3 regions of the Streptomyces sp. NPDC050617 genome follow, and region 1 is predicted to be linked to each of the others. Evidence: riboswitches for the same ligand, from Rfam matches in the RefSeq annotation. Region 1 holds a riboswitch; each other region holds the start of a gene.
What was found. Region 1 has a riboswitch for thiamine pyrophosphate ahead of thiO (glycine oxidase ThiO). Riboswitches for the same ligand answer to the same signal wherever they lie in the genome.
Positions count from the first base shown of each region.

Region 2: another riboswitch for thiamine pyrophosphate. It lies ahead of AB0I49_RS29085 (thiamine ABC transporter substrate-binding protein); the one in region 1 lies ahead of thiO (glycine oxidase ThiO).
Region 3: another riboswitch for thiamine pyrophosphate. It lies ahead of thiC (phosphomethylpyrimidine synthase ThiC); the one in region 1 lies ahead of thiO (glycine oxidase ThiO).

Region 1 is NZ_JBFAIS010000032.1:12,223-15,489, forward strand. Features, by position in the region: gene AB0I49_RS32095 (FAD-dependent oxidoreductase) at 1-844, opposite strand, end outside; TPP riboswitch at 1,009-1,121, shown strand; gene thiO (glycine oxidase ThiO) at 1,119-2,312, shown strand; gene thiS (sulfur carrier protein ThiS) at 2,309-2,533, shown strand; gene AB0I49_RS32110 (thiazole synthase) at 2,535-3,267, shown strand, end outside.
Region 2 is NZ_JBFAIS010000026.1:97,769-101,035, forward strand. Features, by position in the region: gene AB0I49_RS29075 (phosphatidate cytidylyltransferase) at 1-359, shown strand, start outside; gene rlmN (23S rRNA (adenine(2503)-C(2))-methyltransferase RlmN) at 451-1,557, shown strand; TPP riboswitch at 1,580-1,684, shown strand; gene AB0I49_RS29085 (thiamine ABC transporter substrate-binding protein) at 1,680-2,765, shown strand; gene AB0I49_RS29090 (iron ABC transporter permease) at 2,858-3,267, shown strand, end outside.
Region 3 is NZ_JBFAIS010000002.1:309,553-312,819, forward strand. Features, by position in the region: gene thiC (phosphomethylpyrimidine synthase ThiC) at 1-1,445, opposite strand, end outside; TPP riboswitch at 1,439-1,573, opposite strand; gene AB0I49_RS03930 (YibE/F family protein) at 1,635-3,107, shown strand; gene AB0I49_RS03935 (hypothetical protein) at 3,200-3,267, shown strand, end outside.

The DNA.
Region 1 (3,267 bases):
GGAAGGAGGCGCAGTCGCCGACCGCGTAGACGTCCGGGAGGCTGGTGCGCAGCCGCTCGTCGGTGACCACGGACCGGTCCGGGGCCAGCTCGATGCCGGTGCCCGCCAGCCAGCCGGTGGCCGGGCGCGCGCCGATGCCGACGACCACCGCGCCGGCCGTCAGCCGGGTGCCGTCGTCCAGCAGCACGCTGCCCTCGGAGAGGGAGACGACGCGGGCGCCGGTGAGCAGTTCGGCGCCGCAGTCCGCGTACCAGCCCGCCATGTGGGCGGCGACCTCGGCGGGGAGGGCGCCCGCGAGCGGCCGGTCCGCGGCCTCCACGACGGTGACCTTGCAGCCCGCCTCACGGGCGGCGGTCGCGAACTCCGCGCCGATCCAGCCCGCCCCGACCACCACGATGTCGTGCTGGTCGGCGAGGACCGGGCGCAGCCGGACCGCGTCGTCCAGGGTGCGCAGCAGGTGGATGCCGGGGATGCCCTCGCTGCCGGGCAGGACGACGGGCTCGGCGCCGGTGGCGATGACGAGCCGGTCGTAGGGCTCGGGGCCGTCGGCGGTGTCCAGGACGCGTTCGGCGGGCCGCAGCCCGGTGACCTCGCGGCCCAGCCGCAGGTCGATGCCGAGGGAGTCGAAGTCCACCTCGAAGGCGGAGCCCTCGGACTTGCCGAGCAGCACGGCCTTGGAGAGCGGCGGTCGGTCGTAGGGCTGATGGGGCTCCGCGCCGAGCAGCGAGATCGCGCCCGTCCAGCCCTGTTCGCGGAGGGCGACGGCGGTCTGTACCCCGGCCACGCCCGCGCCGACGATCACGACGCGACGCCGGTCACTGGTGGTATTCGTCTGATCGCTCACCAGCTCACTGTATGGCTGCGGGCCTGCTGGGCCGGAGCGTCGCGCAGAGAGATCTCCACCACAACCGGGGCCCGCGGCGGCCCGGTTGCGCGCCCGGCCGGGCCCCGGCCCGTATCGGACGCTCCCTTTCGGCCGATTCGGGGCGCGTACTAGGGTGACCGGGGTAGAGCACTCGCGGGAGCCCGGACGGACCGGGCTGAGAGGGAGGCTGGACGGCCTCCGACCGTACGAACCTGATCCGGGTCATGCCGGCGAAGGGAGGGGCTGGACGCCCATGCACGCGTCTTCTTCGAAGCCACCGGGACGGGGAACGGCCTCCTGTGACGTCCTCGTCATCGGCGGCGGCGTCATCGGCCTGGTCACCGCCTGGCGCGCGGCCCAGCGCGGGCTGCGCACCGCCGTCGCGGACCCCGCGCCCGGCGGGGGCGCCGCGCAGGTCGCGGCCGGGATGCTGGCCGCCGTCACCGAACTGCACTACGGCGAGCAGGACCTGCTGGCCATCAATCTGGCCTCCGCGCGCCGCTATCCGGCGTTCGCGGCCGAGCTGACGGAGGCGAGCGGGCAGGAGATCGGCTACCGCGCCTGCGGCACGCTCGCCGTCGCCCTCGACGCCGACGACCGCGCCCACCTGCGGGAACTGCACGAGCTCCAGCAGCGCTCGGGGCTCGACTCGCAGTGGCTGTCGGGGCGCGAGTGCCGCCGTCTGGAGCCGATGCTCGCGCCGGGCGTGCGCGGCGGTGTGCGGGTCGACGGCGACCACCAGGCCGACCCGCGGCGCCTAGCCCGCGCCCTGCTGACGGCCTGCGAGCGCGCCGGAGTGGTCTTCCACCGTGCGGAGGCGCGGCGCCTGACGGTCGAGGCCGACCGGGCGACCGGCGCGGAGCTCTCCGACGGCGTCCGGGTCGCCGCGGACCGGACGGTGCTGGCGGCCGGCAGCCGCAGCGCGCTCCTCGCGGGCGTGCCCGAGCACGTGGTGCCCCCGGTCCGCCCGGTCAAGGGCCAGGTCCTGCGGCTGCGCGTGCCCGGCCCGTACGCGCCGTTCCTCTCCCGGACCGTACGGGCGGTGGTGCGCGGCGGCCCCGTCTACCTGGTGCCGCGCGAGAACGGCGAGCTGGTCCTGGGCGCGACCACCGAGGAGCTGGGCTGGGACACCACCGTCACCGCGGGCGGCGTGTACGAGCTGCTGCGCGACGCCCATGAGCTGGTGCCCGGCATCACGGAGCTGCCGCTCGTCGAGACCCGTGCCGGGCTGCGCCCCGCCTCCCCCGACAACGCCCCGCTGCTCGGGCCGACCGCCCTGCCCGGCCTCCTCACGGCCACCGGCCACTACCGCAACGGCGTCCTGCTGACCCCGTTCACCGGCGATGTGATGGCCGAGGCGCTGGCCGGCGACGGGCTGCCGACGGCGGCCCTGCCCTTCTCCCCGCAGCGTTTCCAGGCCCCCGCACCTCAGGAGCAGTCCGTATGACGCCCTCCCCGCCCGCCTCCGTCCGGCTCTCCCTCAACGGCGAGCCCCGCGAGGTCCCCGCCGATCTGACCCTGGACCGGCTGGTGGCCACGCTCACCACCGCGCACAGCGGCGTCGCCGCCGCCGTCAACGAGAGCGTCGTGCCGCGCGGCCAGTGGCAGGCCACCGCGCTCGGCGACGGCGACCGCGTCGAGGTCCTCACCGCGGTCCAGGGAGGCTGACATGACCGACACCGCGTTCCTCCCAGGGGCCCCCGCGACGGAAGCGGCCGGGGACCCGCTGACCATCGGCGGCGCCGCCTTCGGCTCCCGGCTGATCATGGGTACGGGCGGCGCGCCCAGCCTGGACGTGCTGGAGCGGTCCCTGCTCGCCTCCGGCACCGAGCTGACCACGGTGGCGATGCGCCGCCTGGACGCGACCGTGCGGGGTTCGGTGCTGTCGGTGCTCTCCCGGCTCGGCATCCGGGTGCTGCCGAACACCGCGGGGTGCTTCACCGCGGGCGAGGCCGTCCTCACCGCGCGGCTGGCCCGCGAGGCGCTCGGCACCGACTGGGTCAAGCTCGAAGTGGTCGCCGACGAGCGCACGCTGCTGCCCGATCCGATCGAGCTGCTGGACGCCGCCGAGACCCTCGTCGACGACGGCTTCACCGTGCTGCCGTACACCAACGACGACCCCGTGCTCGCCCGCAAGCTGGAGGACGCGGGGTGCGCCGCGATCATGCCGCTGGGCTCGCCCATCGGCTCCGGCCTGGGCATCCGCAACCCGCACAACTTCCAGCTGATCACCGAGCGCGCGGGCGTCCCGGTGATCCTGGACGCGGGCGCGGGCACCGCCTCCGACGCCGCGCTCGCCATGGAGCTGGGCTGCGCGGCGGTGATGCTCGCCTCGGCGGTGACCCGCGCGCAGGAGCCGGCGCTGATGGCGGCGGCCATGCGGCACGCGGTCGAGGCGGGCC
Region 2 (3,267 bases), on a different contig from region 1:
GGGCGTACGCGGTGGGCTGGAAGTTCGGCAAGAACAAGCTCGCGCCGCGGATCAGCCCCGGAAAGACGCGCGAGGGGCTCGTCGGCGCGGTCGCCTTCGCGATGGTGGCGGGCGCGCTGTGCATGCAGTACCTGATCGACGACGGGACCTGGTGGCACGGGCTGCTGCTCGGCTGCGCGGTCGCGGCCAGCGCCACCCTCGGCGACCTCGGCGAGTCCATGATCAAGCGGGATCTCGGCATCAAGGACATGGGCACGCTGCTGCCGGGGCACGGCGGGATCATGGATCGGCTGGACTCCCTGCTGCCCACCGCGCCCGTGGTGTGGCTGCTCATGGTGATCTTCGTCGGCAGCGGCTGACCTGCGTCTTTCCCGCGTCTTGTCCAGCGAGGGGTCCGTTGTCCACAGGGCGGCGGGCCCCTTCGCGGATGTCTGCGACACTGGATGGACCATGCCTGCACCCGGAGAACTCACTTTCGTCGCGCCGCGCGGAGCCAAGAAGCCGCCGCGGCATCTCGCCGACCTCAGCCCCGCCGAGCGCCGCGAGGCCGTGGCCGCGATCGGCGAGAAGCCGTTCCGCGCCAAGCAGCTGTCGCAGCACTACTTCGCGCGGTACGCGCACGACCCCGCGCAGTGGACCGACATCCCCGCGGCGGCGCGCGAGAGGCTGGCGGCGGAGATGCTGCCGGAGCTGATGACCGTGCTGCGGCACATCTCGTGCGACGACGACACCACCCGCAAGACGCTCTGGAAGCTGCACGACGGCACGCTCGTCGAGTCCGTGCTGATGCGCTATCCGGACCGGGTCACCATGTGCATCTCGTCGCAGGCGGGCTGCGGAATGAACTGCCCGTTCTGCGCCACCGGCCAGGCCGGGCTGGACCGGAATCTGTCCACCGCGGAGATCGTCCACCAGATCGTTGACGGCATGCGCGCCTTGCGCGACGGGGAGGTGCCCGGCGGGCCGGCGCGGCTGTCCAACATCGTCTTCATGGGGATGGGCGAGCCGCTGGCCAACTACAAGCGCGTCGTGGGCGCGATCCGCCGGCTCACGGACCCCGAGCCGGACGGGCTCGGCCTCTCGCAGCGCGGCATCACCGTCTCCACCGTGGGCCTCGTCCCCGCGATGCTGCGCTTCGCCGACGAGGGCTTCAAGTGCCGCCTCGCGGTCTCCCTGCACGCCCCCGACGACGAGCTGCGCGACACGCTCGTGCCGGTCAACACCCGGTGGAAGGTGCGCGAGGTCCTCGACGCCGCCTGGGAGTACGCGGAGAAGTCCGGCCGCCGCATCTCCATCGAGTACGCGCTGATCCGCGACATCAACGACCAGGCGTGGCGCGGCGACCTGCTCGGGCGGCTGCTCAAGGGCAAGCGGGTGCACGTCAACCTCATCCCGCTCAACCCGACGCCCGGCTCCAAGTGGACCGCGTCGCGGCCCGAGGACGAGAAGGCGTTCGTCGAGGCGATCGCGGCCCACGGCGTGCCCGTGACCGTACGCGACACGCGGGGCCAGGAGATCGACGGAGCCTGCGGACAATTGGCCGCTTCCGAGCGCTGATATGGTGCTTTCGCACAATTGAACAATCCGACAGGGGAGCGCACAGAGCGCTGAGAGTGCGGCCCGGCCGCAGACCCTCGGACCTGATCCGGGTCATACCGGCGTAGGGAGTCAGCTCACTCATGAACAGCAATATCCGGCGTGCCATCGGCGCCGCGGTCGTCGGCGCCCTCGGCGTCACCGTGCTCGCCGCCTGCGGCGGCTCCGGGTCGTCGGAGGGATCGGACTCCAAGACGGTCACCCTCGTCTCGCACGACTCGTTCAACGCCTCGAAGTCCGTGCTCGCCGAGTTCACCGAGAAGACCGGTTACAAGGTCCGGGTCGTCAAGAGCGGCGACGCGGGCGCGGCCGTCAACCAGGCGATCCTCTCGAAGTCGCACCCGCAGGGGGACGTCTTCTTCGGCGTCGACAACACCCTCCTCTCGCGCGCCCTCGACAACGGCCTGTTCACGCCGTACGAGGCCAAGGGGCTGGACCGGGTGCCGCGCGATCTCCAGCTCGACGCCGCGAAGCACCGCGCCACCCCCGTCGACACCGGGGACATCTGCGTCAACTACGACCGGGCGTACTTCAAGGACCACGACCTCGCGCCGCCGCAGTCCTTCGACGATCTGGTCAAGCCGGAGTACAAGAACCTCCTCGTCACCGAGAACGTCGCCACCTCGTCCCCCGGCCTCGCCTTCCAGCTCGGCACCGTCGCCAAGTACGGCGAGGACGGCTGGCAGAAGTACTGGCAGCGGCTCAAGAGCAACGGCGTCGAGGTCGTGGACGGCTGGGAGCAGGCGTACAACCAGCGGTTCTCCGGCTCCGCCGCCGGCAAGAAGGCCAAGGGCGACAAGCCGCTCGTCGTCTCCTACGCCTCCAGCCCGCCCGCCGAGGTGCTGGACGCGAAGCCGCAGCCGAAGGAGGGCCCCACCGGGGTCGCGACCGGCACGTGCTTCCGGCAGATCGAATTCGCGGGGCTGCTGAACGGGGCGAAGAACACCGAGGGCGGCAAGGCGCTCCTCGACTTCCTGGTGAGCAAGGAGTTCCAGGAGGATATGCCGCTCCAGATGTTCGTCAAGCCGGCGAACCAGGACGCGAAGCTCCCCGAGGTGTTCACGAAGTACGGCGCGAAGATCTCCGACCCCGAGACCCTGGCCCCGGAGAAGATCGCCAAGAACCGTGAGCAGTGGGTCAAGTCGTGGTCGTCGCTCGTCCTGAAGTAGAGCCTCCGGGGAACGCGCCACAGGAGCCCGGCCCCGGCCGCGCGGCGGACCGGAAGGCCGCCGCGCGCGGCACCGCGTCGCGGCTCGCGCTGATGGCCGTGCCCTTCGTGTTCTTCGCCGTCTTCTTCGCCTACCCCGTCGCGGCGATCGTCGCCCGCGGGCTGAAGGACGGCGGGCAGTGGCAGTTCGGCCGGATCACGGAGGTGCTCGGCGACCCGCGGATCGGGCACGTCCTGTGGTTCACCACCTGGCAGGCCGCCGCGTCCACCGCGCTGACCCTCGCCCTCGCGCTCCCCGGCGCGTACGTCTTCGCCCGCTTCGACTTCCCCGGCAAGCAGCTGCTGCGCGCCGTGGTCACCGTCCCCTTCGTGCTGCCGACCGTCGTCGCGGGCTCGGCGTTCCTGGCGCTGCTGGGCCGCGGCGGGCTCCTCGACGAGCTGTGGGGAATCCGCCTCGACACCACGGTCTGGGCGATCCTCCTCGCGCACGTCTTCTTCAACTA
Region 3 (3,267 bases), on a different contig from region 1:
GCGATCTTGTACGTGATCACGCCGGTCTTCACGTCGTCCCGGTCCGGGAGGCCGAGGTGCTCCTTGGGGGTCACGTAGCAGAGCATCGCGGTGCCCCACCAGGCAATCATCGCCGCGCCGATGCCCGAGGTGATGTGGTCGTAGGCGGGGGCGACGTCCGTGGTCAGCGGGCCGAGCGTGTAGAACGGGGCCTCCTCGCAGATCTCCTGCTGGAGGTCGATGTTCTCCTTGATCTTGTGCATCGGGACGTGCCCCGGGCCCTCGATCATGGTCTGCACGCCGTGCCGCTTGGCGATGGAGTTCAGCTCGCCGAGCGTACGCAACTCCGCGAACTGCGCCTCGTCGTTGGCGTCCGCGATGCAGCCGGGGCGCAGCCCGTCCCCGAGCGAGTACGTGACGTCGTACGAGGCGAGGATCGAGCACAGTTCCTCGAAGTTCTCGTACAGGAACGACTCCTTGTGGTGCGCCAGGCACCACGCGGCCATGATCGAGCCGCCGCGCGAGACGATGCCGGTCTTGCGGCGCGCGGTCAGCGGCACGTACCGCAGCAGCACGCCCGCGTGGACGGTCATGTAGTCCACGCCCTGCTCGGCCTGTTCGATGACCGTGTCCTTGTAGATCTCCCAGGTCAGCTCCTCGGCCTTGCCGTCGACCTTCTCCAGCGCCTGGTAGAGCGGCACGGTGCCGATCGGCACGGGGGAGTTGCGCAGCACCCACTCGCGGGTGGTGTGGATGTTGCGGCCGGTGGAGAGGTCCATGACCGTGTCGGCGCCCCAGCGGGTCGCCCAGGTCATCTTCTCCACCTCCTCCTCGATGGAGGAGGTGACGGCGGAGTTGCCGATGTTGGCGTTGACCTTGACCAGGAACTTCTTGCCGATGATCATCGGCTCGATCTCCGGGTGGTTCACGTTGGCCGGCAGTACGGCCCGGCCCGCCGCGATCTCCTCCCGTACGGTCTCGGGGTCGACGTTCTCGCGGATCGCGACGTACTCCATCTCCGCCGTGATCTCGCCGCGCCGGGCGTACGCGAGCTGCGTGACGGCCCGTCCGCCGTGGCCCCGACGGGGCTGGCGCGGGCGGCCGGGGAAGACCGCGTCGAGGTTCTTGAGGCCACCGCGCGGGGTGGTGTGCTTGAGGCCGTCGTCCTCCGGGCGCAGCGGGCGCCCGGCGTACTCCTCGGTGTCGCCGCGGCCGATGATCCAGTTCTCCCGGAGCGGCGCGAGGCCGCGCCGGACGTCCGTCTCGACGGCCGGGTCGGTGTACGGGCCGGACGTGTCGTACAGCCGCACGTCCCGGCCATTGGTGAGGTGCACCCGGCGCACCGGAACCCGCAGGTCCGGGCGCGATCCGGTCACGTGGTCCTTGTGCCAGCCGAGCTCGGCGGAGCCGCCGCTCCCCTCGGAGCCGCTGGTTTCAGGCGTGCGTGCATCCTGCTGCGAGGTCATAAGACCCAACTCCCTACGCCGGCATTACCCGGTAACAGGTTCGGCGGTCGACGCAGCGGCTTCCGTACGTCCCGTACGGAGTTCAGCGCCCTCTCAGCCCGGTGCTCCGAGCTCCCGCGATTGCAAAGGTGTCACTACGCTAACGGTTCGCCGCCCCCGGCGGCCAGGGGGCCTTGCGATGATCGGGCGGTGACACGCACCCAGCCCGATCCCCCGGCGCACCCGCAGGATCCGGCGCATCCTCAGGATCCCGCACACCCGCAGGTCCCCGCGCCTCAGCAAGCCCAGGGGCACCCGCAGCCCCACAGCCACAGCCACAGCCACGGGCACTCGCACGGCCACGGGCCGGCCGCTCCCGTCTCCGGCCGGCTGCGCAAGGTCATCGCCGCCGTGCTCATCCCCTTCGCCGTCGCCGTCGTGGCCGGGCTCGTGGTGCTGTGGCCCGGCGGGACCCCGCCGCACCAGCACAGCGGGCTGGGGTTCGACCAGCAGACGGAATCGGGCCGCGTGGTGAAGATCGAGGAGGTGAGCTGCGCGGATGTGGGCGCGCAGGCGCAGGCGCCGCCGCCCGGCGGCGGAAACGGACAGCCGCCTCCGGGGACGGGACCGGAGACGGGGCCGGAGGCGGCTGGCAGCGGGGCCGCATCCGGGAAGAAGTGCGAGAAGGCCACCCTCGAAGTCACCTCCGGCAAGGACAAGGGCCGCCCCTTCACCGAGATCGTCCAGCCGAGCGCCTCGCGCCGCTACTCGGTCGGCCAGGAGGTCGTCCTCGCGTACGCGCCGAAGGCCCCGAAGGATCTCCAGTACTCCGTCACCGACGTGGACCGCACCCTGCCGATGGCGCTGCTCGGCGCCGTCTTCGCGCTCGCCGTCGTGGTCGTCGGACGGCTCCGCGGCCTCTTCGCGCTCGTGGCGCTGGCCATCAGCTTCGGTGTGCTGACGCTGTTCATCCTGCCCGCGATTCTGCAAGGGTCGAACCCGCTGCTCGTCGCGGTGGTCGGCGGCAGCGCGATCATGCTGATCGCGCTCTACCTGTGCCACGGCCTGACGGCCCGTACGTCCGTGGCGGTCCTCGGCACCCTGCTGTCCCTGATGGTCATCGGCCTGCTCGGCTCGGTCTTCATCGACTGGGCGCAGCTGACGGGGGACACCGACGACCAGACGGGGCTGGTGCACGGCCTCTATCCGCACATCGAGATCCGCGGGCTGCTGCTGGCCGGGGTCATCATCGGCTCGCTGGGCGTGCTCGACGATGTGACGGTCACTCAGACCTCCGCGGTGTGGGAGCTGAAGGAGGCGGACCCGGCGGCGAGTTGGCGCAAGCTGTACGGGGCCGGGATGCGCATCGGGCGGGACCACATCGCGTCCGTCGTCAACACGCTCGTACTGGCCTACGCGGGCGCCTCGCTGCCGTTGCTGCTGCTGTTCTCGATCGCGGACAGCGGGGTGGGAACGGTCGCGACCAGCGAGATCGTCTCGGAGGAGATCGTACGGACCCTGGTGGGCTCCATCGGGCTGGTGGCCTCGGTTCCCGTCACCACCGCGCTGGCCGCCCTCGTTGTCAGTGCCGACCGGCACAATACGAGTACTGGGGTGAGGGCCGGGGCGAGGACAGGGGCAAGGTCCGCGACGCGGGGCGGCAGGCGACGCCGCGCCAAGTGACCGTGGGGACGGGGACAGCGGGGACGGCGGGGACAGCGGTTTGGCCAGGGGAGCGGGCGTGGCCGCCGCACCAAGCGATCGGGGGGCTGCCGGTGGTCGGCGAGCAGGGCAGGGTGACGGGGACGGTCGGGCCGGGGCTGGTCGGCGAGGTGATGGTGCG